Regions from separate parts of the Rhizobium anhuiense bv. trifolii genome, predicted to be linked through region 1. Evidence: riboswitches for the same ligand, from Rfam matches in the RefSeq annotation. Region 1 holds a riboswitch; each other region holds the start of a gene.

Region 1 (9,938 bases):
GTCCTCGGCGGGAAACAGTTCAGGATGTTTCAGCGCGTCCTCGACCGAGCGGATGTCGGGGTGGGCGTCGGCGATGAATTTCGGGATCCACCAGCCCTCGACGGCACCGTCGGCCAGGATCTCGGCTCCCTGCACCAGCCGGCCGCTGTTGACCGCCTGATCGAGCAGGGACCTCACCGAATTGATCCAGTATTCCGAGGCAATGTCGGGGGTGCTTTTTTCATTCATCGAGGCGAAGGTCGGCAGGGTGTCGCCGTCGATGATGGTGACGGAGCAGCCATATCCGTTTTCCAGGATGATCTTGTCGAAGCTTGCGGCAATGCCTGCCGAAGCCCATTTCATTTCGGCGATCGAAACGCTGCCGCATTCGGCGGCTTCGGCCGGCGCAACGGTGGAAAGAGCCGCGGCAAAGACGGCCGGAATCAGAAACGTCTTCATCGTCATTCCCCGAATTCTTCTCAGGCGGACGCGCAGCAGGCTCTGAAATCCACCGACAAATCTCTCCGGCACCCGAAGCGAAAATGTCTGCCGGGCGATGCCGTGCAGGCTTTTCCGGTTCATCGGCACCGTCCGTCCTTGCGGCTCCGGCAGCTCGTCGCAGGCCATGTTCAACAATGGCGTATTTGGATGAAGCCTACGCGTTCGCTCGGAGAAATCAACCGTCTTCTGCTCATGGTTGCGTGACTAAATGATTGAATTCGAAGAATTTATGACATCATCCCGAAAATGGCGCCCTCGGGCGAAATGCACGCTGTTCGCGATCGGCGGCGGATCTCCGGCAGAAATTTCGACGAGGATGTCAAAAAAGATCAAAATTAACATTTGCGTAAGCCTTCAATAACTCTCCGGTAAGAATGTGCCGTTATCAGTTGGGTCGTGGCGGCAATGACCGCCACTTCTCTGGTTCAGGTAGTGCGTACCGGAGAAAGCGAGCTTCGCCGTGTAAGGGTGAAGACGCCTGAGTTTTCGGCAAACCGCGCAGAGCCAAGGCCATGCGCGGTTTTCGCGTTTGCGGGCGGAGCTTGACCCGGGCCAAATCTTGACCCGGGATTGCCGTCCATTGTAGGCCTCGCTGAACAGAAGACGGATGCGAGCCACCATGGCAAGAGCGATCATGCTGCAGGGAACCGGCTCGGATGTCGGCAAGACGGTGCTGGTCGCCGGCCTTTGCCGGCTGGCGGCCAATCGCGGTCTGGCCGTCCGGCCGTTCAAGCCGCAGAACATGTCGAACAATGCAGCGGTCGCCGATGACGGCGGCGAGATCGGCCGGGCGCAGTGGCTGCAGTCGCTGGCGGCGCGCACGCCATCCTCGGTGCACATGAACCCGGTGCTGCTCAAGCCGCAATCGGAAAACGGCAGCCAGATCATCGTGCAGGGCAGGGTGTTCGGACAGGCGAAGGGGCGCGATTACCAGCGACTGAAGCCGCAGCTGCTCGGCGCCGTGCTCGAGAGTTTCGAAAAAGTGGCTGCGGGCGCCGACCTCGTTATCGTCGAGGGTGCGGGGTCGCCGGCCGAGATCAATCTCAGGGCCGGCGATATCGCCAATATGGGCTTTGCGACGCGGGCCGGCGTGCCCGTCGTGCTCGTCGGCGATATCGACCGCGGCGGCGTTATCGCCTCGCTGGTCGGTACGCATGCGATCCTCGACGATGGCGACCGGGCGATGATTGCGGGCTATATCATCAACAAGTTCCGCGGCGACGTCTCACTGTTTGACGACGGCATCCGCGCCATCGAAGGCTTTACCGGCTGGCTGTGTTTCGGCGTGGTGCCGTGGCTGCCGGGTGCTTCGCGCCTGCCTGCCGAGGATTCTGTCGTGCTCGAACGTCTGGCGCGGGGGGAGGCTGGTGCGCTGAAGATCGCCGTGCCGGTGTTGCCGCGCATCGCCAATTTCGACGATCTCGACCCGCTGAGAACCGAGCCGGATGTCGAACTGGTCTTCGTGCGATCAGGCGAACGGCTGCCTGCCGATGCAGGCCTGGTCGTCCTTCCCGGCTCGAAATCGACGATATCGGATCTCGCCGACTTCAGGGCTCAAGGCTGGGACCGCGATCTCCAGGCGCATGTCAGGCGCGGTGGCCGGGTGATCGGCATTTGCGGCGGCTACCAGATGCTCGGCCGGACGGTGCACGATCCGCTTGGGCTCGAGGGCGGGACGGTCGAGACGCCGGGGCTTGGGCTTCTCGACGTCGAGACCGAGATGGCGCCGGAGAAAACCGTGCGCAACAGCCATGCCCGCTCGACCGAATACGACGCACCGCTGGCCGGCTACCAGATCCATCTCGGCATCACCCGCGGCCCGGATTGCGACCGGCCTTCGGCGATTATCGACGGCACGCCTGACGGGGCGCTTTCGGCTGACGGCCGGATCATGGGCACCTATCTGCACGGGCTGTTCGGCAGCGACGCCTACCGCGCCCGGCTGCTTCAAAGCTTTGGGCTCTCGGGCGAGCGGCGGAACTACCGCGAGAGTATCGACCAGGCGCTCGACGAGGTCGCCGGAGATTTGGAACGTCACCTCGATCCGCGTTGGCTGGCCGGGCTGCTCGGTTAGGCCAGGATGTGTCCCGGGTGGGGCGGTCACACTGCCATCCGGTGTCACCGTTCTGCTCTTGCCAAATTAGTTGACTGAGTCCATTAATTGTCGCGGCGGACCCTTTGAGAGCGACGAAAACCATGAGCATATTGGATAGATTTTCATTGGCAGGTCAGGTGGCGCTGGTGACCGGCGGCGGCCGCGGTCTGGGCTTCGAGATGGCGCGCGCCCTTGCTGAGGCCGGGGCGCATGTCATCGTCAACGGACGCACGGCGGCGACGTTGGAAGAGGCCGTCAGGACCATCCGGGCTGCGGGCGGCACGGCGGAGGCCGTCGCATTCGATATCGCCGACCGCGAGGCACAGCGTGCTGTGATCGCCGATATTGACAAGATCCATGGCCGTCTCGACATTTTGATCAACAATGTCGGCGCCCGCGACCGACGGCCGCTGGCCGAATTCGACGATGATGCGATCTTGGAGTTGCTGCGCACCGATCTGGCGGCGGCGATGACGCTTTCGCGGGATGCTGCCGTGCTGATGAAGCGACGCAATCACGGCCGCCTGATCGCGGTGACCTCGATCAGCGGCCATGTCGTCATGCCCGGTGACTGCGTCTATCCGGCAGCCAAGCAGGGATTGACCGGCCTGATGCGCGGCATGGCGGTCGAATTCGGCCCGCACGGCATCACCAGCAACGCAATTGCGCCCGGTTGGTTTGCCACCGAGACGAACGCGGCGATGGCTGCGAACGAGGAATTGATGCCCTTTGTGCGCCAGCGTATACCGGTTCAGCGCTGGGGACGGCCGGACGAGATCGCCGGCGCGGCGCTTTTTCTGGCAAGCGCCGCCGCTTCCTTCGTCAACGGCCACGTACTGACGGTGGACGGCGGCATGACAGTCAGGATGTGAGATATCGGTAGGCGCTGCGGCACCATCTTTCACTTCTGCGGCACTCTCACAGCTCCTCGTCGGCAGGCGAATGACTGATTGTCGTTGCCGGAGACCACGGCTAGAAATATCTGCCTGACTCGACTATTGGTTGATGTGGCAACCCCGGTGGTCATCGCCGTCCATTTGCCCGATTTCCGACCATAATCTGCGTCGGTCATTTGGAGGTTCGGAAATTAACAATCATATTCAGTGGCTTATAGAACATGGAATCACAGCTGAGCATATTGGCGAGCTGATAGCCGGATTGTGCGATCGGCTGATCGCGGATGGCTTTCCGATCTGGCGGGGAAGCATCTCGATGCCGTCTATTCATCCCATGTATGGCGGCGTCTCGGCCAATTTCGTCCGTGGCGGTGCGACCACGATCGAGAATGCCGAATATGGCAGTGCGGCAGTGCTGAATTTCGAGAAGACGCCGATCTATTTTCTTTTGGGCCGCGGCGAAACATCAGGTCGATGGAACATCGCCAAGGGTGAGGGTGTCGATGACTACCCGCAGCTTGCAGAATTCGCGCATGCCGGCGGCACGGATCACCTGGTCAGCCTGCTGGAATTCCCGAAGGAGGCTGCGCTGCGTGGCGTCAGTCTGTCTCTCACAAGCGATAGGCCGGGCGGATTTTCTGATGATCAACTGGCGATCGTCGCGAAGCTCTTCCCAGCGCTGGGGCTGGCTTGTTATCGCATTGCGGCATCGAAAACCGCATCGGATATCCTTGCCGTCTATACAGGCGCCAAGACAAGTGCACGCATCCTTGCAGGCGATATTCAGAGGGGAAAGGGAGGGGCGATCAATGCTGCAATCCTGCTTGCGGACCTGAGAAACTTCACGGCGCTGACCGAGATCTATCAGCCGGGCGAAATCGCCGGGTTTCTGAATGAACATTTCGAGCTGATCGGCTGGCATGTCGAGGAAAATTTGGGCGAGATCCTCAAGTTCATGGGCGATAGCGTGCTGGCGATCTTTCCGACAGATGCTGAAGACCCGCAAAAGGCCTGCATGGCCGCACTGGCTTCCGCAAGGAATATTCTAGAAGCCAACAAGGTGCTGAATGGTCAGCGGAGGAATGATGGAGGTCCTGACATCGGCGTCGATGTCGTGCTGCATCTCGGCGAGGTCTTCTACGGAAATATCGGCGCACGCGGCAGGCTTGATTTCACGGTTATCGGCAGCGCCGTCAACGAGGCTTCGCGGCTTGAAAAACTCTGCGGCACGCTCGGACATCACCTTCTGATGTCGGAAAGCTTCGCCGTCACCTGTGCCGTCGCCAACGACTGTCTGGGATCTTTCGAATTGCGCGGGGTTTCGAAAGCGGTAAACGTGTTCAAGCTCGCCGACATGGTATCCTGAAACGACGATCCGGTCGGCGCGACGACGCTTAAATCTCGCCTGAGACCTCGCGGCGGCGGCGGTCGAGTTCCTCGCTGTAGCGGCGTAGCGTATAGCTTTCGCTGAGCTGGCCGATCACCTTGCGTTCGATCAGGTTGTTGACGACGGCGAGAGCTTCGCTTTCGCTCTTGTCGAAGATCGCCGCCGCCTGCCTGGCATTCATCTGCGGCTGCAGGAAATCGTTGCGGTAGTGGATGAAATCGGCAAGCGTCTTGCCCTCGTCCTGTGCGTCGGTCGGATTGGCGTAAATCTCCGGCACCAGCACGAGGCCCGCATATTTGTCGCTCTCCTCGACGAGGACGACGCGTTGGACCGAGCCGATCGGGAAGGCTTGCTTGAATTCTTCCAGGGAGATGCTCGCTTTTGCCGTCTTGACGTCGGCGCGCATCAGCTTGTCCACCGTCAGGTTGCGAATCCAGCCGACATCGTGGGCGCTGCGGATGCTTTCGCCGCGCAGGTGGAAACGCCATGTGGCGAAGGAATAGCCGAAGGTCGAGCGTACGACGAGGGACGAGGTGATGACGGCGGCGAGCACCAGCGCGGTGATCGGGAAATCGCCGGTGATTTCGAGCGCCAGGAACGTCATGGTCAGCGGTCCGCCGATAACGGCGACGGCAAGCGAGCTCATGCCGACCACGGCATAGATGACGGGGGTCAGCGTCGCATCGGCGAAATAGGGTCCGCAATAGGCAAAGAGCTTGCCGAGCAGGGCGCCCATGAACAACGAGGCGAAGAACAGGCCGCCCCTGAAGCCGGAGCCGATCGAGATCGCCGAGGCCAGGGATTTCAACAGGAAGAGACCGATCAGTGTCGGGATCGCCACCTCGCGGGAGAGGTTGAGATGCAGCGCGCCGTGGCCGGCCGAGAGCACCTGCGGCGAGATCATCGCCAAGAGCCCGACGATGACGCCACCGAGCGCCGGGCGGAAGGGTGGGGCGATCGAACTCTTGCGCGCCAGTTCCTCGACGAAGGAGACGCCCTGCATGATCAGGATACCGATGCCGGCGCAGAAGGCGCCGAGCAGCAGCGCCGGGATATAATCGGCCGGCACGACCGAGCCGAAGCTGCCGATATCGATGGTGAAATCACCATCGGCAAGCAGCCTTGCGACAAGGGTGGAAATGAGAGCTGAGACGACGACGGGTGTCAGCGACACGATCGTATAGGTGCCGATGATCAGCTCGAAGGCATAGAAGGCGCCGGTCAGCGGCGCGTTGAAGGCGGCGGCGATGGCGCCCGCCGCGCCGCAGCCGACGAGGATGCGCAGGTCGGAGCGGCGAAGCTGCAGCTTCAGGCCGAATTTCGAGGCAAGGCCGGCGGCAAGCTGGGTATAGCCGGCCTCCAGTCCGACCGAGGCGCCGAACCCGTTGGAGATCAGGTTCTGGACGGCAACGATGATGCTGTCGGTCAAGGATAGACGGCCGCCATGCAGCGCATTGGCTTCGATCGGGTCGACCATCGGCTTCTTGCGCCGTTTCGCCAGCACCAGGAGCAACAGGCCGAGCAGAGCGCCGCCGATTACGGGCGCGGTGAGCAGCAGCATCTTGTTCTCGATCTCGGATGAGCTCAGCCGCTCGCTATCGGCGATGCCGAAGACCAGCTGATGCAGCTCGCTCGAGACGTAGCTCATACCGGTGACGGCGAGACCCGAGATGATGCCGACGACGGCGCCCGCCAGTGACAGGCCGACCTCGCTGCGGCGGGTCAGCGCCCGCAGGCGGCCCGGATCGAAGAAAACACGCAGCGCCCGGAAACGGCGCCGATCCAATTTCATAAGCATGGCTAGACAACTAGGCGGGGAGAGGCCCGGTCAAGGGCGGAGATGGTCGCGCAGTCCGCTTGCGACGCAATTGCGGCGAAAAGCCGGCGCCCGGGACAAATATTTATGACGTAAGCCTCTGATAAATGACGATATTTTAGGTAGAGTAAGTCGTGTTGACAGGGTTGGGCCATCTGCTCGGAAGCTGACCGGCCGTCAAGGCCGGTTGACTTCACACCCCGGCTTGCCTAACCATCCCTCAACGGATGGTCGCCCGACCATCCTGACATAACGGATGGTTCCGGATCGGTGTTGCGCCCTTCCGGATGAAAAGGGAATGTGAAGGGGCGGACCCAAACCGGGCGCCTTCATCACAGCCGACCCCGCGACTGTAGAGCGGTCAGGGTCTTCCATCCGGCACCGAGCCCCTCCGGCCGGCGGCTTGCAATCATGCAAGCGGGCGGGATGGGCGATATGCCGGAAAAGCCACTGGAGATGCATGGTGATCAACCGGGGTCGGACGCCTCTAAATCTACGAATCGTCCACCTTTTCACCAATGCAGCCGGGAAGGCGAGGATGATCCGCCGGCACGATCAGGGCGACCGGTTTCCGGTCTGCCCCGATCGCGGCCGATAACCGCGAGCCAGGAGACCTGCCATTACGTGCCGGGCCAGAAGCCCACACCTGGGCACTACGCCCGTTGCCAGCACGGAGGTTGTCTTGGCTGAACGATTGAATTCAGCGCGGCCTGGTGCGGCGCTCGCGACGCCTCCAAGCAGCCCCGCAAGAGGAGTGCTTTCGGCCGGTTATGTCGAATACTCGGTCCCCCCAGCAGTCGAAAAAGGTGCACTCGGAACAAGCCACGGCTACGCACCCTCCCTGAGGAGCGTCTGAGCATGACCACCATCTTCATCCTCGGCGGCGCGCGCTCCGGCAAATCCCGCTTCGCCGAAGCTCTCGTCACCGCGACCGGCCTCGACCGCCACTACCTTGCCACCGGCCGGGCCTGGGACGAGGAGATGCAGGCGCGTATCACTCAGCACAAGGCCGACCGCGGTCCGTCCTGGACGACGCATGAGGAGCCGCTCGATCTCGTCGGTAAGCTTGGCGCCATCGACGGCGAGGGACGCATCGTGCTGATCGACTGCCTGACGCTCTGGGTCACCAATCTGATGATGGAGGAGCGCGACATGGCGGCGGAATTTGCAGCGCTCGCCGATTTCCTGGCCGCCGCGAAGGCGCGGCTCGTTTTCGTTTCCAACGAGGTCGGCCTCGGCATCGTGCCTGACAATCGCATGGCGCGGGATTTCCGCGATCATGCCGGCCGGCTGCACCAATCGATCGCGGCGAAGGCCGCCGAAGTTTATTTCATCGCGGCAGGCCTGCCGCTGAAAATGAAGGGTTAAGTTCATGAACCAGCAGAAAATTCCCGCAACCGTCATCACCGGCTTCCTCGGCGCCGGCAAGACCACGATGATCCGCAACCTGCTCACCAATGCCGGCGGCAAGAAGATCGCGCTCATCATCAACGAATTCGGCGATCTCGGTGTCGACGGTGACGTGCTGAAGGGCTGCGGCGCGGAGAATTGCACCGAGGACGACATCATCGAACTCACCAATGGTTGCATCTGCTGCACTGTCGCCGACGATTTCATTCCGACGATGACGAAGCTGCTCGAGCGCGAACAGCGGCCCGACCACATCGTCATCGAAACCTCGGGCCTCGCCCTGCCGCAGCCGCTGGTCGCCGCTTTCAACTGGCCCGATATCCGCACGCAAGTGACCGTCGACGGCGTCATCACGGTGGTCGATAGCGCCGCCGTTGCCGCCGGCCGGTTCGCCGACGACCATGATGCCGTCGATGCGCGCCGCGCCGAGGATGAATCGCTCGATCACGAAAGCCCGATCGAGGAGCTGTTCGAGGATCAGCTCACCTGCGCCGATCTCATCGTGCTCAACAAGACCGACCTGATCGACGCGGCAGGTCTTATCAGGGTGCGCGACGAGGTTGCCTCCCGCACGGTGCGCAAGCCCGCGATCATCGAGGCGAAGAACGGCGAAGTCTCGGCCGGCATCCTACTCGGCCTTGGTATCGGCACCGAGGACGATGTCGCCAATCGCAAGTCGCATCATGAGCTGGAGCATGAAGACGGCGCGCCGCACGACCACGACGAGTTCGACAGCTTCGTCGTCGATCTCGGACCCGTTGCCGATCCCGCCGGCTTCGTCGAGAAGCTGAAGACGATCATATCAACCCATGACGTGCTGCGCCTCAAGGGCTTCGTCGATATCGCCGGCAAGCCGATGCGCCTGCAGCTCCAGGCCGTCGGCAGCCGCATCGATCATTATTTCGACCGCGCCTGGGCTCCAGGCGAAAAGCGCACGACGCGCCTCGTCGTCATCGGCCTGCACGAGATGGATCAGGACGCGGTGAGGGCGGCAATCGAAGAGCTGGCATAAACCAATGCATCTGCTTCTGGCCCAGCAGGGAACGATCAGCGACGGCGAGGAGGCGATCGACCTCGGGCAGACGCCGGGCGAGATCCTGTTCCTGTCGGCTGCCGACAGCGAGCTTGCCGCGATCGCAGCCGCCCACCGCGACCGCGGTGGGCAGCATTCGCTGCGGCTCGCCAGCCTGATGAGCCTCAAGCATCCGATGTCGGTCGATACCTATGTCGAGCGCACGACGCGGCATGCCAAGCTGATTGTCGTGCGGGCGCTCGGCGGCGCCAGCTATTTCCATTATGCGCTGGAAGCGCTGCATGCGGCAGCGTCCCGCGCCGGTGCGCTGATCGCAGTGCTGCCGGGTGATGCGAAGCCGGATGCCGGGCTCGTCCCTTTCTCCAATGTTGATCTCGACGATCTCAATGCGCTGTGGGCCTATCTGATCGAGGGTGGCGATGCCAATGCGCGGGCCTTCCTCGACTATGCCGGGGCGATGCTGGCAGGCATGGAGAAGCCGGCGCCGGCGGTGCCACTGATGAAGGCCGGCATCTGGTGGCCGGGGCGAGGGTTGATCGGGGTTGAGGAGTGGCGGCGGGTTGTTGCGGAGGAGTCTTGGCGCGTGGCTGCCTCTTTGCCCGGCAGGACAGAGGGGGGTACCTCAAACTCGACGGAGAAGATGGGAATCGAACCCACACCTTCCCCCGTCGTCGCTATCAGCTTCTACCGCGCCCTCGTCCAAAGCGGCGAAACCGGGCCGATCGAGGCGCTGGTCGAGGCGCTGGTCGCACTTGGCCTCCGGCCGTTGCCGGTCTTTGCCTATAGCCTCAAGGATCCCGTTTCGACAGGCATTCTCGAAA
Region 2 (9,938 bases), 1.2 Mb from region 1:
CGCGCGGCAGCCGAAGTCGTGCGATGGTCACCATCGCTTCGGCCGATCATCTCGGCCTGCCGGTCTCGACCACGCGTGTGCTGTCGTCAGGCGTCGCCGGCACCATGGCGGCGAACGGTTCCGGCCTGCAATGGTCGACCGTGCGCGACATGCTGATGGCCTGGGTGCTGACGCTGCCGGCCTCGATTGCGATCGCCTTCGTGCCCTTCGTGCCCTTCGTGATCCTGCGCCAGGTGTTTTAAGACGTCCCGTCAGGCCGTCGAGGCCAGACTGGCATTGCGATCGCTGATGAAGATGCCCGCCTCGGCGGCGGGCATCGCCTTGCCGAAGAGATAGCCCTGGCCGATGTCGCAGCCGAGCTGCAGCAGGAAGGCGAGCTGCCCATGCTCCTCGACGCCTTCCGCGGTCGTCTTGATGTTGAGGCTCCGGCCGAGGCCGAGCATGGCGCGGACGATCTTTTCCTGGCGTTCGTCGTCGCGATAGGTGGCGATGAAGCTTTTGTCGATCTTGATCTTGTCGAAACGATAGCGGGCGAGCTGGGCGAGGCTCGAATAGCCGGTGCCGAAATCGTCGAGCGCGATCTGGATGCCGGCCGCATGCAGTTCGTCGAGAATGACGGCGGCGATGGCGGGATCCTGGATCAGCGCGTTTTCGGTGATCTCCACTTCCAGGCGCTGCGGCGGCAACCGGCTTGCCGAAAGCACCTTGAGGATGCGGGAGGTCAGCAGCCTGTCTTCCATCTGCACCGGCGAGACGTTGAAAGACAACATCACATGCTCCGGCCAGGTGAGTGCGTCGCTGCAGGCCTGGGCGAGAAGATCCTCGAACAATGCAGTGATCATGCCGGTTTCCTCGGCGATGCCGATGAAAACAGGCGGCGGGATGTTGACGCCATCGTCGCCGATCCAGCGCGCCAGCGCCTCGAAGCCGCAGAGCTGGCCGGTCTTCAGATCGATCAGCGGCTGGTAGAAGGGTTTGATCGCCTTGTTGGAGATCGCGGCGCGCAGCCTGGTTTCCAGTGCGGCGCGTTCGGTCACCTTGTCCTGCATCGAAGGTTCGAAGACGAAATAGTGGTTCGGTCCGCGTGATTTCGCCTCATACATGGCGAGGTCGGCACGGTGGGCGGCGTCTTCCAGTGGTTCGGCTCCCTCGGCCCAGCGGTCGTAGCCGACGCTGGCGCCGACCTCGACGGCAAAGCCATCGATATGGATCGGCCGGGTGACCGCCTGGATCAGCAGCTTGGCAAAACGCTCCTCGCGCTGCGCCGTCAGGGCGAAGGCGACGACGATGAATTCGTCGCCGCCGAAGCGATAGACGCAATCGGCATTGCCGAGTGCACAGATGCGTCTGGCAACCTCGATCAACAGGACGTCGCCGCCCTTGTGGCCCACGAGATCGTTGACTTTCTTGAAACCGTCGAGGTCGACGGAGAAGAGAGTGACGTTGCGATCCCACTCCTCGATCTCGGCCTCATCGTCCTTGATCGGCCGCGAGAGGATCTTGCGCTCGAAGGCGTAGCGGTTCGGCAGTTTGGTGAGATGGTCGTGGGTTGCGGTCCAATCGGCCTTTGCCTGGGCGGTGGCGCGCAGTTCCGTTTCCTTGCGCAGGTCGGCTATGCGCAGCACCGAATAGATGAAGCTCATGGCGCCGGCGATGCCGAGCGCCAGAACGAGCTTGTCGGCGCCGTACTCGCCGAAACCGGTCATGAAGTAGACAAGGCTGTCGTCAAGCTGCAACAGGGTGCAGAGGAGCCAGAGAGTAATCCCGAACCCGACGATCGAAACACATTGCCTTCCGGCCCTGCTCTGGAAAAATACCGGCACTGCGCCTTCTCCATCTCCACCCTTCGCGGAAGTAGCACGAAAGTCTGAAATGTTCGTTGAAACCAGAAGGCGAATTATCGGAGGCGGCAGCCTCCTGATGTGCCGTCGAGAGACCGTTGGCGCCAGAGGAAAACGCCGAGCGAGCCCTCTTCGTGGTTGGCAGAATGGCAGGTGCGGAAAAAACGAAGGCGAGCGTGCCATGGCATCGCTCGCCCTTTTTCGTGCTTCAGGCGGTGACGATCAGCAGCGGGACGCTGACGATGAGACCGACCAGAACTGTGACTGTGGCGACACGCATCAAACGCAGGCGCCGCGTGCGCTCCCCACTCCAATCATATGTCATTCTTCCATCTCCTTGGGATAAGGAAGTAGTCCCCGCGAAACCGGGTTCAACAGAGATGACGCGATTTGCTTGTGTAAGGCTGGATATGATCAGGACTCGCTAAAGCATCGGTCCGAAAATCGGAATCGATTTTCGGACAGCGCGATGCGAGGATTGAAAGTGTCCGAGCGTCCTTGTGCGTCCGAAAGGACGCACGGCGCTCTAATGCTGGAAGCGCAGAGACCAGCGTCGTCCATTGCTGGTCATGCGAATGACGGCGAGCGGCTCGATGTCGCTCAGCCAGAAAGAGGAGAGCGGCGCCTGAAGCACATGGGCGACCGCCGCCCGGATGACGGCTGCGTGACTGACGGCGATCACATGGCCGCCGAGGGCGGATTCGCTCTCCATCCAGTCGGCGACGCGTGTTCTCAAATCAAGAAGGCTCTCGCCGCCATGCGGGGCCGCTTCCGGATCGCTCATCCAGGCCATGAGGTTCTCAGGCTCTTCCGCCTCTATCGCGGCGATCGATCTGCCGGCCCAGCGGCCATGGTCGCAGTCGCGAAGCGCCGGATCGATCCGGGCTTGGAGGCGGAGCGCGTCAACAGTCTGGCGGGCGCGCAAAGCGGGGCTCGTGGCAACGCGATCGGCGCGGGGCAGGGCGGCCATCCTGTCGGCTTCTTCCGCCGCCTTGCCTTCCAGCGGTTCGTCGAGCGGGAACAGGGCCTTGCGGCTCGCCATCGTCGCGCCGTGGCAGATCCAGGTGAGGCGCGTATTCACGGTCGTTCTGATCTCCCGGAGTGCGGCTGTAGCGGCGCAGGACGGCCCTTGGCCGGCTTGTGAAGTTTCGTTGACAGTCTCTTCGGCGTGCAGATATAACCGTGCTGTTGCGGGTTTGGAAGCCGGTGGAAATCCGGCGCGGTCGCGCCACTGTGACCAGCGTGTCGAAAGCTCTTCGCGCTGGAAGTCAGACCCTACTGCACAAGCACTCTTTCGACTGAACGCGTCATTCCCGGAGGAATACATGTCTGACACCACTTTTGCGCCCGTCGCGGCACCGGCGCCGATCCCCCTGGGAGAGATCCTGCCATGGGCGATCTTCGGTGGCCTGCTGATGCTCATCGTTCTCTATTTTGTCGGCACCGAGGAAGGCGCGATGGCGCTGTTCAACGGGATGTATGTGCACGAATTCGTGCATGACGGCCGTCATCTCCTCGGCTTTCCCTGCCACTAAAGCGCGTCGCGATCTTTCAGATTCGCGCCTCACTTTAGGTCTTTGTTTTCGCATGTCGTTATCGCAAAATCGCTGCACACTTTTGCGCGACATGCTTTAGGGGAGTTCCTGACATGGTTGGAAATCTTCTGCTTCGCGGCATGCTCGCGGGCCTGATTGCTGGCATCCTCGTTTTCGCTTTTGCGCATATCTTCGGCGAGCCGCTGGTCGATGCGGCGATCGCCTTCGAGGAGGCGAGTGCCCAGGCGGCCGGTGAAGCTGCCGAACCTGAAATCGTCAGCCGCGCCACGCAGGCCGGTCTCGGCCTTTTCACCGGCGTCATGGCCTACAGCGTTGCCGTTGGCGGGCTCTTCGCTCTCGCCTTCGCTTTCGTGCACGGCCGTTTCAGCAGCCTTTCGGCGCGCGGCACCTCGGCCGTCATCGCCATTGCCGCCTTCGTGGCGATCGTCCTCGTTCCCGGTATCAAGTATCCGGCCAACCCGCCGGCGGTCGGCAATCCCGATACGATCGGCGTCAGGACCGAACTGTTCTTCCTGATGATCGTCGTCTCGCTCGCCGCGCTGATTGCCGCGGTGGCGCTGTCGCGCCGCCTCGCGGAGCGTTTCGGTCTCTGGAATGGCGCGATCATCGCCGGCATCGCTTATCTCGTCTTCATCGGCGTCGTGCTCTATCTGCTGCCGCCGATCAACGAGCTGCCGGAGAACTTCTCGGCGATGGTCCTCTGGCGGTTCCGCACGACTTCGCTCGGCATGCATGTGATCCTCTGGACAACCTTGGGCCTTACCTTCGGAGTGCTGGCGGAAAAGCGGCTTGCCGTTAAGGACGGTCAACGCGGCCGGCCGGCAACGGCATTTCACTGAACGCATCGAAGGGCGCCGCTTGCCGGCGCCCTGAACTTTTCGGGCGGCCATGACAAGCAGCAGAACCATACCACTCGTGTCGACGGCGTTAGCCACCGCCGTCTTTTTTTGTGTGGTTGCTGGAAGCGCTCTTGCCCATAGCCCTAGCGGCGGCGGCAGCCATACCGGACTGGATATTCCGGAAATTTCCCATGGCGAGATGGCGGTGATTGCAGACTATCGCAGTGGGATCATCGATCTTGCTTCCCGTGCAGTCGATACCAACGAGCCGTTCCGCCGCGTCCTGAACTATGCCGAGATCCAGTATTCCTATTGTCTCTGGGGCCGGGTGCCGGGCAGCGTGACGGACGAGGAAAGCCCGTTCAACGAATGCGCCCATGCCTATCTCGCGGCGGCCAAGGCGGTCTTGCTGTCGATGCGCGAGATGCCGCAAGAGAGGGCTGCCGCGAATGAAATCATTTCCGCCGTCGACGCCGACATGACGCGGCGCGGCCTTGCGCTCGTCACCTGCCGGTTCAGCGGCGAGGCCTTCAACACCGCCGATGTCATCAAGCCACACTGGGGCAAGGTGCCACTTCATCCAGCCAGCATGGCGTCGCTGACCGGGCTCGCTGCATTGTTCGGCCTTGGTTTTTTTGGGCTTCGCCACTTCCTGCGGCCGAAGGCTCAATCGTCGGAATAGCGCTGCTCGCGCCATGGATCGCCGTAGATATGGTAGCCGTTCTTTTCCCAGAAGCCGGCTTCGTCGTCGGGCATCAGCTCGATGCGGCGCAGCCATTTGGCGCTCTTCCAGAAATAGAGATGCGGCACGACCAGGCGCATCGGGCCGCCGTGTTCCGGCGTCAGCGGCAGGCCTTCCCAGGCGGTGGCAAGGATCGCATCCTCGGCGGCGAAATCGGCGAGCGGCAGGTTGGTGGTATAGCCGTCATAACTCGTCAGCATGACGTAACCAGCTTCGGGTTTCGGCATGGCGAGGTCGAGAAGATCGCGCGTCGAAACGCCCTTCCATTTGTTGTCGTAGCGCGACCATGTGGTGACGCAGTGAATATCGCTCATCCTGGTGCTCTGCTCGATCGCCTGGAAGGCGGCCCAGGTGAGGGTGAGCGGTGTTTCGACGAGGCCGCGCACGTCGAGCCGCCAAGTCTCTGTGGAGACAACAGGCTGCTGGCCGAGATCGAGCACCGGCCAGTTTTTGACGAGGTGCTGGCCGGGCGGCAAACGCTCGGTTTCAGGTCGGCTGATGCGGCCGGTCAGGAACTTGCCCTCGGCCGCCCAGCGACGCTTGGATGTGGTGAGCTTGCTGTCGGCGGGGGTCTGATCGTCGCTCATGATGGGCTTCCTTGCGATGCAGCAATAGGATATCCGCGCTCGTTAAGTGTCAAGTTTCGGCAGGCCCTTGGAAAACCTTGCCGGGGTTATTAGAGCGTCCTTTGTACGTCCTTTCGGACGCACAAAGGACGCTCTAGCATTTTGAATCTACGCGTCGTGCTTTCTGAAAATCGATTCCGATTTTCGGGCCGATGCGCTAGACTTGCCGTTGTTGGGTATGCCTTGCTGGGGAGTGGAGGCAGAAAGGGGAGGAGCCGGATCTGTCTTCGAGATATCGTGCGATAGCGGCGTTGCTCATGGTGCCGCTGATCATCTTCGCCTTCTTCACCTATGGAAGCGCGATTGCGACACGCGCTTATATGGGGGAAGCCTCGGCGCAGGCAGGAACGGCGCTGCGCCTTGCCGTGTCGGCGCTCAGCGGCCACCTCAACCGCTACGAGGCGCTGCCGGCGCTGATTGCCGATCACGACGACATCAAGGAACTGGTGAGCGCGCCTGAGGATGCGGCGCTACGCGATGCCGCCAATCTCTATCTCAAGGAGATCAACGGGCTGCTGAAATCCTCCGACATCTATGTGGTCAAACCGGATGGCGAGACGATCGCGGCGAGCAATTACGACGGACCGGGAAGCTTCGTCGGACAGAATTTCAGCTACCGGCCCTATTTTCAGGATGCGATCGCAGGCCGGCAGGCAAGGTTCTACGCGCTCGGCACCACCTCGCTGAAGCGCGGCTATTATTTTGCCGCGCCGATCCGGACCGGCGCGGATATTCGGGGCGTCATCGTTTTCAAAGTCGATATCGACATGATCGAATCCTCCTGGGGCGGCGGCGAATACAAGATCTTCGTCTCCGATCCGGAGGGCATCATCTTCATGTCCGGCAGCCCCGAATGGCTCTATGGCGCCATCCTGCCGCTGACGGCCGATCGCATCGCACGCACCGAAGCGTCGCGGCGGTATGCCAATGCCAGGCTGACGGCGTTGCCGGTGACGCGTCAGCGCTTAGAGCCGCATGAGTTGATGACGCTCGCCGGCGAGCGCGGCTCGAGCGAATATCTGGTGCTCTCGCATTACATGCCGGCCGAGGACTGGACCGTGAACGTGCTGATGGAGACGAGTTCCATCCGCGCCCAGGCGCGCACCGCGCTTGCGGCGGTCTTTCTCATCCTCTGCATTGCCGGGCTCGCAGTCGCGGTCATTCGCCAGCGGCGGGCGCGGCTTGCCGAGCGCATGCAGATGCAGGCCGACGCCCGCAACGAGCTGGAGCGGCGCGTCGAGGAACGCACAGCCGATCTTGCCCGCGTCAACAGCCGCATTGAAGAAGAGATCGCCGAGCGGCGCCTGACCGAGCAACAGCTCCGCCAGACACAGGCCGATCTGATCCAGGCCGGAAAGCTCGCCGGCCTCGGACAGATGTCGGCCGCTCTTTCGCACGAGTTCAACCAGCCGCTCGCCGCGGCGAAGACCTATACGGACAGCGCCTCCGTGCTCATCGATCGGGGCCGGACGGAGGAGGCGCGGGACAATATCCGGCGTATCGGCGGGCTCATCGACCGCATGGCGGCGATCAGCCGGCACCTGCGCAACTTCGCCCGCAAACCGAACGAGAAGCTCGGCTCGGTTTCTCTCGACGAAGCGATGCATGACACGCTCGAGATCATCGCCTGGCGGCTAAAGGCGGCGGATGCCGAACTCCTGCTCGATCTAGGCCCACGTCCGCCCGTCGTGCGCGCCGGTTCGGTGCGTCTGCAACAGGTGCTGGTGAACGTGATCTCGAATGCGGCCGATGCGGTGGAAGGGCTGGACGACAGGCGTATCGAGGTTTCGGCCTTCGAGGAGGCCGGCAAAGTGGTGCTGACGGTGCGGGATCACGGGCCGGGCGTGCCGGCGGCGATTGCCCAGCGTATCTTCGATCCCTTCTTCACGACGAAGGGCGTCGGCAAGGGGCTCGGCCTCGGGCTTTCGATCTCCTACAACATCATCAAGGATTTTGGCGGCAGCCTTGAGGCGGCCAATCATCCCGAAGGGGGCGCGGTGTTCCGCATCGAGCTGCAGTCGGCGGCAGGGCTGATGCCGGAGGCGGCGGAATGAACGATGCGAAGATCCTGCTGGTTGACGACGAGGAGGAATTGCGCCGCTCGACGGCGCAGGCGTTGGAGCTCTCCGGCTTCAGCGTCGAGACCTTTTCGAACGGCGACCACGTGCTGGAGCTGATCGGCTACAGCTTTCCCGGTGTCGTCGTCAGCGACATCCGCATGCCCGGCATGGACGGCATGACGCTGATGCAGAAGATCCGCGAGCTCGATCCAGAGGTACCGGTCATTCTTGTCACCGGCCACGGCGACGTGCAGCTCGCGGTGAAGGCGATGCGCGAAGGCGCCTATGATTTCATCGAGAAGCCGTTCACGCCCGAAATGCTTGCCGGCGTCATCCGCCGGGCGATGGAGCGGCGCGGCCTCGTGCTCGAAAACCGGCTGCTGAAAGCGGTCGCCGGCAAACGCGACGATATCGAGGCGCGGCTGCCGGGGCGCACGCAGGTGATGGTGGATTTGCGCTACCGTATCCGGGCGATCGGGGCGAGCGATGCCGATACGCTTATCGTCGGCGAAACGGGAGCCGGCAAGGAAGTGGTGGCCCGGGCGCTCCACGATATCAGCGCCCGGGCAAGCCGGCCGTTCATCGCGATCAATTGCGCCGCACTGCCGGCAAACCTGATCGAGAGCGAACTCTTCGGCCATGAGGTGGGGGCCTTTCCGGGCGCGGTGAGGCCGCGCTACGGAAAATTCGAACACGGGCGCGGCGGCACGATCCTGCTCGACGAGATCGGCTCCATGCCCTTCGACCTGCAGGCCAAGTTCCTGCGGGTACTGCAGGAGCGGGTGATCTCGCGGCTCGGATCGAACGAAGTGGTGGCGCTCGACGTGCGGTTCATCGCCACAAGCAAGGTCGATCTGGAGGCGGAGGTGGCAGCCGGGCGCTTCCGCGCCGACCTCTTCTATCGGCTGAACGTTGCGACGCTGCACGTGCCGTCGCTGTCGCAGCGGCGGGCGGACGTTCCGCTGCTTTTCCTGCAACTGGTGCGGGAGGCGGCGGCCCGCTACGGCCGCGACGAGATGCCCGTGCCGCCGGAGGTGATCTCCGACATTGCCCAACGCGACTGGCCCGGCAATGTGCGTGAATTGAGGAACGCCGCCGACCGGCTGGTCCTCGGTCTCGACAATGGCGGGCGGCAGGCCGAGGAGGCGACGGGGCTTGCGGAACGCGTCGCTGAATTCGAGCGAGGGGTGATTGCAACCGCGCTGGTGGCGCATGGCGGCAGCCTCAAGGCGGTCTATGAGTCACTCGGCATTTCCCGCAAGACCCTCTATGAAAAGATGCAGAAATACGGTCTCGACAAGCGGATGATGATTATCGAAAGCTGACTGCTTTCGGAAAATGCCTGTTTTCCGAGTGACGATTCCGGCTGTGGCCGCGCACTCTTTCCAATCTCAAGTCGATTGTCCTCCGGTGCGATGGGTGGATTTCCACCCATCGCACCGGCCGTTTGTTTCCGAATCGACCCATGCTGCATTGCACTTTTGCAAAATCGCCTTTCGAAAGCGGCTGCAATGATTGCAGGTCGATTTTTCCCGGCGGCAAATAGGCCATCCCAACCGGCGCGGAGGATGTGTCGGCGGGCTTGCTTGTTTCATCAGGGAGGAAACGATGAAAATACTGAAGGCCATGCTCGGCCTGACCGCGGCTGCCGCGGTCTCTCTTCTCGCCGGCGTCGCTTCGGCGCAGACCTATCCCGAGCGCACCATTACCATGGTCGTGCCGTTTGCGGCCGGCGGCCCGACCGACACCGTGGCGCGCCTGGTCGCAGAATCCATGTCGAAGGATCTCGGCCAGCAGATCGTCGTCGAAAATGTCGGCGGCGCCGGCGGCACGCTCGGCGCCGGCCGCGTGGCAAATGCCGATCCCGACGGTTACACCATTCTGCTGCACCATATCGGCATGGCGACCAGCGCCACGCTCTACCGCAAGCTCGCCTACGACACGCTCGGCGCTTTCGATTATGTCGGCCTCGTCACCGAAGTGCCGATGACGATCGTTGCACGCAAGGACATGGAGCCGACCGACCTCAAGGGGCTGATCGACTATATCAAGGCCAACAAGGACAAGGTGACGGTCGCCAATGCCGGCATCGGTGCGGCTTCGCATCTCTGCGGCATGATGTTCATGAGCGCCATCCAGACACCGCTGACGACCGTGCCCTACAAGGGTACCGGCCCTGCCATGACCGACCTGCTCGGCGGCCAGGTCGACGTCATGTGCGACCAGACGACCAACACGACCAAGCAGATCCAGGGCGGCACGATCAAGGCTTAT
Region 3 (9,938 bases), 160 kb from region 1:
ATCGCGATAGGCGACAAAAGCCCAGCCCCCATGCCCGGAACCGGGTTCGTAGCAACCGTCGACGAAGAGGTGGAGGCGATGTTGGCCTTCCGATATTCCGACTGTTGTTGCAGGGAAGTGAAGCTTGTTGGAAATGCTCGTCATTTTCTCCGCTATTTGCCTTCGCTGCGCCAGCGCAATTTTGCGACTGCCTGCTCGCCCCGAAGCGGACATTCGAACTGTATCTCTGCGTTGTGTCAACCATTGACGATGGTGGCGGCAACAGTGCCCGCTCCGACCGAGAACTGTAGGGCAATGTGGATCATGGACAATGAATCTGCCCCGACCTCCCCTTACGGAAGATTACCCGCGTCTGCTGGATAAGATCGCGAAAATGCGCTAGGATTTTCTCCAAGCTCATTAAGAGAAACGCCTTAAGAGACAATGCGCGGCGATCGAGGCCGCAATCGACCGATCGACTTTTTGCTCACCCCGGACGACGCCGTGAAACGCCGAAACCTGTCTCTTGCCCTCCTCCTTGCCTTCGCAGCGCCCGCCGCCGCGCAGACGAGCGCGGTCTGCGAGGACCTGCGCGGCCGTCTCGCCGATCTGCCGCGATCGATCGGCAATAGCAACGGCCGGGAGGCGCGCCAATATGCCAGCGCCATGGCCGAGCAGAACCTCGAGCTGCGCAAGGTTCGCAACGAGCTGCGCAACAATGGCTGCACCTCGGGCAGCATGGTCGTGATCGGCGGCGAGAATGCCGATTATTGCGGTGAACTCTCGCAGTCCGAAGCCCGCATGATCGACAATATCCAATATCTCCAGGACCGCCGTAACGAGCTGGCCGGCCAGAGCGGCGATGATGGGACGCGCCGTGAACTGATCGCCGCGCTCGATCTCAATGGCTGCAACAGCGAAAACTTCTATGCCCCGAGCGATCGCAGCGCCGCCGACCCCGCCCCGAGCATCGAGGAGCAGGCGATGCGCACCGATACCTTCATTCCGCTCGGCGGCGGTGAAGAGGTCGATCCGCGCTACGGCCTGCCGCGGGCCGAAATGCTCTCGCCGGTCAGCACCATGTGCGTGCGCACCTGCGACGGCGGCTTCTTCCCGATCAGCTCGAACGCCACTTCGGTCGATTTCGGCCGCGACGCCCAGACGTGCGCCAAGATGTGCCCGGGTATCGAGACAGAGCTGTTCTATCGTGACGTGACGAGCACCGAAGCCTCGAACATGATCTCGGTCGCAACGGGCACGCCCTACAGCGCCATGAAAAACGCCTTTGCCTACAAGAACCGCACGCCGGGGGAAAAGTCCTCCTGCGCCTGCAATCTCACCGCCTACTACGATGAGATGCGCGGCAAGCAGCCGTCAAGCGAACCGCCGCAACAAGGTTCGATCACCACCATCCGCACCAATCCCACGGCGAAGGATGCTGCCGCAGCCCCACCGCAACCATCCGTCCCGGAGCGCCCCTACGATCCCGTGCAGAACAAGGTCCGCCAGGTCGGCCCGCAATTTCTTGCCGGTGATCAAGGCTCGATCGACCTCGCCAATCCGGCAACGCCGGGGCCGCAGCCTCAACAGCAGTGATTGCTACGGGTCGTTGCGTCCCCACCCGTCATGGAAGACGAGCTCTTGGAGCGGCAGGCGCTGCCGCCAGCCTTTGACGGAGAGTTCCGGCTCGTCATAAAGCCGATCGACGAAACCGGCACAGAGCCAGGCGACCACCTCGATATGCTCGGGTATGCCGAGAATGCTTTTCAGATCGCCTTCGCGAAAAATGCTGACCCAGCCGATGCCGACCCCTTCCGCCCGCGCCGCAAGCCAGAGATTCTGGATGGCGCAGACTGTGGAATAGCTATCCATCCTGGGATTGTGGGTGCGCCCCAGCACCACGCTGCCGCTGCGGGTGGGGTCGCAGGTCACGCATATGCCGAGCGGTGCCTCGGTGATGCCTTCGAGCTTGAGGGAGCGGTATGCCTGTCGCCGCTCGCCGGTAAACATCAGCGCCGCCTCCTCATTGGCCTTCACAAAGGCGTCCTGGACGCGCGCCCGGACCGCGGCACTTTTCACCAGAATGAAATTCCACGGCTGCATGAAGCCGACGGAGGGCGCATGATGGGCGGCCGTCAGCAGCCGCTCCACAACATCGTCAGGCAAGGGATCGGGCAGGAACTGGCTGCGAACGTCGCGCCGCGTCTTGATCGCGTGATAGACGGCCTCGCGCTCGGCCAAGGAAAAACCGGACGCCGCCGAAAGGGCATCCTCATCAAAGGGTCGCATCGTCAAATCCCCAACAACGCAACCGCCCGCCGTCCGCGCGGATCGGTCAATCTTGCCAGGCCGGTCTTCTGACTCGGCGTCATCCGTCTGCCGCAGCCTTCCCGGCGAGAAGCCAGTGGCGAGATGAAGCGGCAAGCGTCGGCCTTACAGCGTTGGGCACGTTCCGGCCTTGCACCGGATTCCCGATTCTCCCGCGTTGATGGCGGGCACCTGACGGCGCATCTATTTCAGGAAAGCGCGGCGACGGCAAGCCGGCCCGAGGACGCAGTCGGGAACCACGTTGAGCCACGCACCCTCCCGCGTCGGTTTGAAGCGGCTCGACAAAGCTCCTTCATCCATAGTTTCTATGGCCTTATCACCACCGAAGGCGTATGGACGATACAGTCCCTCGCAGCATCCCGGTTGCCCGTGCCCCGCCTCACGCCCATGATCCTTGCGGTCGCCCTGTTCATGGAACAGATGGATTCGACCGTGATCGCCACCAGCCTGCCGGCGATCGCAGCCGATATCGGCACCTCGCCGATCGCGCTGAAGCTCGCCGTTACCAGCTATCTCGTGGCACTGGCGATCTTCATCCCGATCAGCGGCTGGATGTCCGATCGGTTCGGTGCGCGCAACATCTTCCGCATGGCGATCTTCGTCTTCATGATCGGCTCGGTCGCCTGCGCTTTCTCCAACTCGATCACGGCCTTTGTCATCTCGCGGCTGATCCAGGGCGCCGGCGGCTCGATGATGACGCCTGTCAGCCGCTTGCTTTTGGTCCGGGGAACGCCGCGCCACGAACTCGTCGACGCCATGGCCTGGCTCACCATTCCCGCCTTGATCGGCCCGATCATGGGGCCGCCGATCGGCGGTTTCCTCACCACCTATCTCACCTGGCACTGGATCTTCTGGATCAACGTCCCGATCGGCGTGCTCGGCATCATCCTCGTCACCCGTTTCCTGCCGGCGGTCGAGCCGCGCAGCCCGCGGCCGATGGATTTCCCGGGCTTCTTCCTCTGCGGCCTCGGCTTCTCCGGATTCGTCTTCGGCGTCTCGGTGATCAGCCTGCCGGCCGTGCCCGTCATCTACGGTTATGTCACGGTTGCGATCGGCATCCTTGCCGGTCTCATCTACCTCCTGCATGCCCGCCGCGCACCCTATCCGCTTCTCGATCCGAAGATGTTCCGCTACCCGATGTTCCGGGCGGCGATCCTTGGCGCCTCGAATTTCCGCATGGGGCTCGGCGCGCTGCCCTTCCTGATGCCGCTGATGCTGCAGCTCGGCTTCGGCCTGACGCCGCTGCAATCGGGCTCGGTCACCTTCGTCAGCGCACTCGGCTCCATGGGCTCGAAATTCGCCGCCTCGCGCACCTTCAATGCCTTCGGCTTCCGCACCGTCATATCAATCACCACCTTGCTGGCGGCGATCTTCCTCGGCATCAACGGCCTGTTCACCGCCGAAACCCCGCTTTTCCTGATCATGGCCTGCCTGCTGATCGGCGGCCTGTTCCGCTCCATGGCTTTCTCGGGCGTCAACGCCATGGCCTTCGGCGATGTCGACGCCGCCGACAGCAGCCAGGCAACCGCGATCAATGCCGTTGCCCAGCGTATCTCCATGGCAATGGGTGTGGCGATCGCCGGCGGCATCCTCGAAATTTCGAGCAGCTTCCAGGGCGGCCGGCTGCTGGTCTCGGATTTCCACGTCGCCTTCTTCAGCGTCTCGGCGATTTCGGCGCTCGCCTGCATCACCTTCCTGCGGCTGCCGCGCGATGCCGGCGCGGAACTGACGACGCGCCGCCGCAAACACCGGCAGACGGAGCCCGAAGAGGCGATCGCGGAAAACAGCTGATCGCGGCAGATCACCAGCGGGCGTGATAGCGAAATCACACGCGTGTGCTCCGGCATCCCTTTCTACTTTATGATTTATTCACACATCAAATACACACTGCGTTTGCGCGTTTTGGGTCGCTATCAGGACATGGGCATGAGCGCTCGTGATGTGACCGTCAGCGTGGATGCCCGTATTGATACGCCGGTCGGGAACATGTCCGACTGAGCCGCAATTCTAGGCCCCCGCGGAATGTTCCAATTTTTGAAAACGATGCCTCTGACAGCCAAGCTGGCGGCGATTATCGTGGCCGTCAATCTGTGCGGCATTTCCGCCTTTGCTACCTACACATGGATGTACGAAACCCGAGCGCTGATCGACGGCGCCAAGGCGAACTGGTCCAAGGATGCGGAGCAGTTTGCCTCTCTGGCGGCGGGCGGCGTGAAATGGGGCAAGGCGAATGCCGTTCGAGAGGCTTATTCGCTCTACCGCGACGATCCCTCGCTCGATCTCGTGCAGTTTGCCGCATTCAATGCGGAGGCTGTCGCCGTCGACACCTGGACACGTGACGGCATCAACGGTCTGCCCGCAGCGGCCGATCTGGCGAAGGGCCTGAGTGCAAAGCCGGAAAAGACGACCATCAATGACGGCGGGTTATCTGCCGGCGTGGTGACGATCACCGCACCCCTCCCGCTGGATAAGTCAGGCAAGGTCACCGGTTATATCGTCACCAACTGGTCCGTCGAAAAAATCGCTTCTGAAGTCAAGCAGAAGGTTCTCGTTTCGCTGCTCACGCAGTCCGCGATCACCGCCTTGGCCGTCATCGCCTTCCTTCTTGCCATGCGCAGCCTCGTTGGCCGGCCCATCCGGATCATCAGCGAACGGATCAGCGCCTTGCAGAAAGGCGACCTGGCCTCTCCCGTCACCTACAAGGAAAATGGCGACGAGATCGGCTTCCTGGCGCGTGCGTTGGAAGTTTTCCGCCACGAGGCGATTGCGAAGGTCGAAAGGGAGCAGGCCGCTGCCGAGCAGAGCGCTTCGCTCGATGCCGAACGGGCGCGCAACGCATTGTTCACGGAAGAGGCCAGCAACACGCAGCGGCTGGTCATGACCGCTCTCGCAAATGCATTGGAAAAGCTCGCCGCAGGCGACTTCTCCGTACACCTGGCCGATCTCGGTCCGGAATTCGATAAGTTGCGGCAGGATTTCAACAACATGGTCGAGGCCGTCGCCGCCGCACTGACGGAGATCAAGGCCGCCTCCGTGGCGGTTGAAGGCGGCTCGAGCGAGCTTGCCTCCTCCGCAGATCAACTCGCCAAGCGGACCGAGCAACAGGCGGCATCATTGGAACAGACCGCTGCCGCATTGGATGAGATGACCACCACCGTCCGAACATCGTCGCAGCGCGCCGAAAATACCGGGAAGCTGGTCGAGGAGACGAAGCGCAGCGCTCACGTCTCGGCGACGGTGGTGCGTGATGCCATCGGCGCGATGGACCGTATTCAGACCTCGTCGAGCCAGATCGGCCGCATTATCGGCGTCATCGACGAAATCGCCTTCCAGACGAACCTGCTGGCGCTGAACGCCGGCGTCGAGGCGGCGCGTGCGGGCGAAGCCGGCAAGGGTTTTGCGGTTGTCGCGCAGGAGGTGCGTGAACTCGCCCAGCGGTCGGCAAATGCCGCCAAAGAAATCAAGAACCTGATCAATGTGTCCGGCCAAGAGGTTGCCGCAGGCGTCGGGCTGGTGAACGAAACCGGCGACGCTCTCCTGAAGATCGAGGAGCAGATCAACCGCATCAGCGACAGTATCGCCTCCATCGTCCAGTCCTATCGCGAACAGGCGACCGGTCTGCAGGAAATCAATGGCGCGATCAACCAGATGGATCAGGCGACGCAACAGAATGCAGCAATGGTCGAGGAAACCAATGCGGCCTGCCAGGAACTGCTGTCGCAGGGACGCCAACTGCAGGACTCGGCCGGCAGATTCGTCGTCGGCGCGGCCGCGGCCAGCCAGACCAAACCCGTTCAACCCGCCCGCCAATCTCGTCCCGAACCCCGAGCCTACGTGCAGCGTCATGCAGGCAATGCCGCCGTTGCCGCCGCTCCCGGTGCCTGGGAAGAGTTCTGACGCCGCCTTCGTCCGATAAGCCTTAGTTCTCAGCAACCTATAATCAGGAAGGAAACAGTTATGAAGAAACTCGTGCCCGCATTTCTTTTGGCCTGCACCGCATTTGCCGTGCCCATGGACGTATCCATGGCTGAGGATGCGAAGCTTGCCCCGATCTTCGACTACGTGAAGAGCGACGTAACGCCCTGGCTGAACGACCCCGCGATCATCGAGGCTGTCAAGGCGCAGGACGCCGCCAACGCCAACCTGAGTGCAGCCGATATCGACGCCCTCGACAAGAAGTGGCGCGCCGAAGTCGATGGTTCCGACCACTCGATGATCGACGGCGTGCTCAACAATGCGCTGTCGAAATTCCTTCAGGCGAAGAAGGAGGCCTCCGGCGGCAAGATCACCGAGATCTTCGTCATGGATGCAAAGGGCCTGAATGTCGGCCAGAGCGACGTCACGTCAGATTACTGGCAGGGCGACGAAGGCAAGTTCCAGAAGTCCTTCGGCGCCGGCAAGGATGCCGTCTTCGTCGATGAGATCGAAAAGGATGAATCGACCCAGACGCTGCAGTCGCAGGCAAGCGTGACGATTTCAGACGACAAGGGAACACCGATCGGCGCCATCACCGTCGGCGTGAACGTCGACGCCCTCTAATCTCAAAGACCCAGCACGCCGCACGAGTGAGATCGAGTGCGGCGTGCTGCCTGCCTCCCGTGCGTGTCGCTCCCGCAAGACCAGTTACTCTCCCAAGGAACGCAGGTTTTAGGCAGAAAAATCTACGTGACAACGCGCGGCCTTGGCGCTAAACACGCCGCATGTCGATCACGTCAATCAACGCCTCGCGATTTTATTGGTACCGCTACTCACAGCGGATGCGGGTCTATGCGTAACTGAATTCGACGCGACGACAACCCGAACAGCCGCTAGTCTACCTGGCGGCTTTTTTGTTCCGCACGGTATGACCAAACAGGAGCCATACCGTGTCTGATGCCATTGATGATCTTCGTATCCTCGAGATCACGCCCCTCACCAAACCCGCCGATATCCTCGCGGAAATTCACCGCGATGCTGCCGTCACCGACACCGTGACCAGCAACCGTGATGCCATCCACAAGATTCTCCGGGGCGAGGATGATCGCCTGATCGCCGTCATCGGCCCCTGCTCCATCCATGACCCGGTTGCCGCCAGGGAGTACGCCGCGCGGCTGGAGGAACAGCGGCGGCGCTTTGCCGGTGATCTCGAGATCGTCATGCGCGTCTATTTCGAAAAGCCCCGTACGACCGTCGGCTGGAAGGGTCTGATAAACGACCCGCACCTCGACGGCAGCTACCGCATCGAGGAAGGGTTGAGGATTGCGCGACGCCTGCTGCTCGATATCAATGCCATGGGTCTTCCGGCCGGCGTCGAATTCCTCGACACGATTACGCCGCAATACATCGCCGACCTCGTCAGCTGGGGCGCGATCGGCGCGCGCACGACCGAAAGCCAGATCCACCGGCAGCTTGCCTCCGGCCTCTCCTGCCCGATCGGCTTCAAGAACGGCACCGACGGCGGAGCGCGCGTGGCGCTCGACGCGATCCTCGCCGCCTCGCAACCGCACCACTTCCCGGCCGTGACGAAGGACGGACAGGCAGCGATCGCTTCTACGACGGGCAATGAGGACTGCCACATCATCCTGCGCGGCGGCAAGCGGCCCAACTATGAGGCGGCCGACGTCGAAGCTGTCACCGCCGAAGCCGTCAAGCTCGGCGTGGCCCCGCGCATCCTCATCGATGCCAGCCATGCCAACAGCAGCAAGGATCCGATGAACCAGCCGCGCGTCGTCAAATCCGTCGCCGCACAGATCGCTGCCGGAAACCGCCACATCAAGGGCATGATGATCGAAAGCAACCTCGTCGCAGGCCGCCAGGATCTCGTGCCCGGCAAGCCGCTGGTCTACGGTCAGTCGATCACCGATGGCTGCATCGATTGGGATATGTCGGTCGCGGTGCTCGAAGACCTGGCGAAATCGGCACGCGATCGTCGCAAGGCAGCGGCCGCCTAACCCACCGGAAAGTACCGGACATAGGCGAATTCCTCGCCATCAGGAGACCAGCAGGGCACGTTGATCGTGCCCTGCCCGCCGAAAAGCTCGAACAACGTCTTCAGATTGCCGCCATCCATGTCCATCAGCCGCAGCCGTACATCGAGATCGCGCGGATGGTCGAACACCGAAGGGTCGTAGGACAGGATCAGCACCTTGTCGTTCTTAGGCGACGGATGGGCGAACCAGTTACCCTGATTGTCCGATGTCACCTGGTGGAGACCCGTGCCATCGGGATGGATGCGCCAGATCTGCATCAGCCCGGTACGGCTGGAATTGAAATAGATCCATTGCCCATCGGCCGAATAGTCCGGTCCGTCGTTGCGGCCCTCGCCATGCGTCAACCGCGTCTCGGCGCCACCGTCGACGGAAATCGTGTAGATATCGAAGACGTCGTCGCGGATGCCGCAATAGGCAAGCTGACGACCATCCGGCGACCAGCCGTGCCAGTAGGATGGCAGATTTTGCGTGACGAGCCGCGGCGTGCCGCCTTCGATCGGCAGGATGTAGATCGCCGACTTGCCGAATTCGGTCTTGTCGGAGATGACGATCTCGGTGCCGTCGGGCGAAATGCCATGATCATTGTTGCAGTTGACGGCAAAGCCGGTATCGACCTTAACCACCTCGCCGCCATCGAGCGGCAGCCGGTAGAGCAGTCCGTCGCCGTTCAGCAGCAGGTAGGAACCGTCGGGCGAGAAGTTCGGCGCCTCCACCAGTCTGTCCGTCTGCCAGACCTCACGGGCCCTGCCGGTCCTGACATTGTAGATCTCAACCGAGCTGCGCATGTTTCCTCCCGAAAAACGTGATGACGTCAGTAATCTCGATTGCGCCAGCGATCTCGATTGCGCCAGCAATCTCGATTGCGCCAGCGATCTCGATTGCGTCAGCGGTCCCTGAAACGATTGGTGATGGGATAGCGCCGGTCGCGGCCGAAATTCTTCTTGGTGATCTTGACGCCAGGCGCCGATTGCCGGCGCTTGTATTCGGCGAGATAGAGCAAGTGCTCGACCCGGTGGACGGTCGCCACGTCATGGCCGCGCGCGACGATCTCTTCGACCGCCATCTCCTTCTCCACCAGGCATTCGAGAATATCGTCGAGCACGGGATAGGGCGGCAGCGAATCCTGGTCTTTCTGATCAGGACGCAGTTCGGCCGACGGCGCCTTGTCGATGATATTCTGCGGAATCACCTCGCCCGACGGTCCCAGCGCACCCGGTGGCACGTTTTCGTTGCGCCAGCGGGAAATCGCATAGACCTGCATCTTGTAGAGGTCCTTGATCGGATTGAAGCCGCCGTTCATGTCGCCGTAGAGTGTGGCGTAGCCGACCGACATTTCCGACTTATTACCAGTCGTCACCACCATCGAGCCAAACTTGTTGGAGATCGCCATCAGGATGACGCCGCGCGCCCGGCTCTGCAGGTTCTCCTCGGTGATGCCGCTGTCCGTGCCTTCGAAAAGGCTGGCGAGAGCGCTGCTGAAGCCCGTCACCGGCTGCTCGATCGGCACGATATCGTAGCGGCAGCCGAGCGCCCTGGCGCAGTCGGCCGCATCCTTCAGCGAATCCTCGGAAGTATAGCGATAGGGCAGCATGACGGTGCGCACCCGTTCTTCGCCGAGCGCATCGACGGCAATCGCCGCGCAGATCGCAGAATCGATGCCGC

Evidence for each region. Region 1 has a riboswitch for cobalamin ahead of cobU (bifunctional adenosylcobinamide kinase/adenosylcobinamide-phosphate guanylyltransferase). Riboswitches for the same ligand answer to the same signal wherever they lie in the genome.
Region 2: another riboswitch for cobalamin. It lies ahead of NE851_RS28925 (CbtB domain-containing protein); the one in region 1 lies ahead of cobU (bifunctional adenosylcobinamide kinase/adenosylcobinamide-phosphate guanylyltransferase).
Region 3: another riboswitch for cobalamin. It lies ahead of bluB (5,6-dimethylbenzimidazole synthase); the one in region 1 lies ahead of cobU (bifunctional adenosylcobinamide kinase/adenosylcobinamide-phosphate guanylyltransferase).

The regions. Positions count from the first base shown of each region.
Region 1 is NZ_CP098803.1:2,923,912-2,933,849, reverse strand. Features, by position in the region: gene NE851_RS23175 (glycine betaine ABC transporter substrate-binding protein) at 1-444, opposite strand, end outside; gene NE851_RS23170 (cobyric acid synthase) at 1,100-2,554, shown strand; gene NE851_RS23165 (SDR family oxidoreductase) at 2,677-3,447, shown strand; gene NE851_RS23160 (adenylate/guanylate cyclase domain-containing protein) at 3,581-4,837, shown strand; gene NE851_RS23155 (chloride channel protein) at 4,866-6,656, opposite strand; cobalamin riboswitch at 6,915-7,310, shown strand; gene cobU (bifunctional adenosylcobinamide kinase/adenosylcobinamide-phosphate guanylyltransferase) at 7,533-8,042, shown strand; gene cobW (cobalamin biosynthesis protein CobW) at 8,047-9,096, shown strand; gene cobN (cobaltochelatase subunit CobN) at 9,101-9,938, shown strand, end outside.
Region 2 is NZ_CP098803.1:4,107,679-4,117,616, reverse strand. Features, by position in the region: partial or broken gene NE851_RS28940 (inorganic phosphate transporter) at 21-242, shown strand; gene NE851_RS28935 (putative bifunctional diguanylate cyclase/phosphodiesterase) at 252-1,823, opposite strand; gene NE851_RS28930 (histidine phosphatase family protein) at 2,368-2,922, opposite strand; adenosylcobalamin (AdoCbl) riboswitch at 3,011-3,153, shown strand; gene NE851_RS28925 (CbtB domain-containing protein) at 3,167-3,376, shown strand; gene NE851_RS28920 (CbtA family protein) at 3,490-4,236, shown strand; gene NE851_RS28915 (hypothetical protein) at 4,286-4,918, shown strand; gene NE851_RS28910 (sulfite oxidase-like oxidoreductase) at 4,903-5,565, opposite strand; gene NE851_RS28905 (sensor histidine kinase) at 5,862-7,658, shown strand; gene NE851_RS28900 (sigma-54-dependent transcriptional regulator) at 7,655-8,989, shown strand; gene NE851_RS28895 (tripartite tricarboxylate transporter substrate-binding protein) at 9,273-9,938, shown strand, end outside.
Region 3 is NZ_CP098803.1:2,761,936-2,771,873, forward strand. Features, by position in the region: gene NE851_RS22335 (ribonuclease H family protein) at 1-144, opposite strand, end outside; gene NE851_RS22340 (DUF2865 domain-containing protein) at 484-1,575, shown strand; gene bluB (5,6-dimethylbenzimidazole synthase) at 1,579-2,268, opposite strand; cobalamin riboswitch at 2,310-2,497, opposite strand; gene NE851_RS22350 (MFS transporter) at 2,695-4,098, shown strand; gene NE851_RS22355 (methyl-accepting chemotaxis protein) at 4,330-6,204, shown strand; gene NE851_RS22360 (hypothetical protein) at 6,265-6,846, shown strand; gene NE851_RS22365 (3-deoxy-7-phosphoheptulonate synthase) at 7,173-8,237, shown strand; gene NE851_RS22370 (TolB family protein) at 8,234-9,061, opposite strand; gene NE851_RS22375 (NAD+ synthase) at 9,160-9,938, opposite strand, start outside.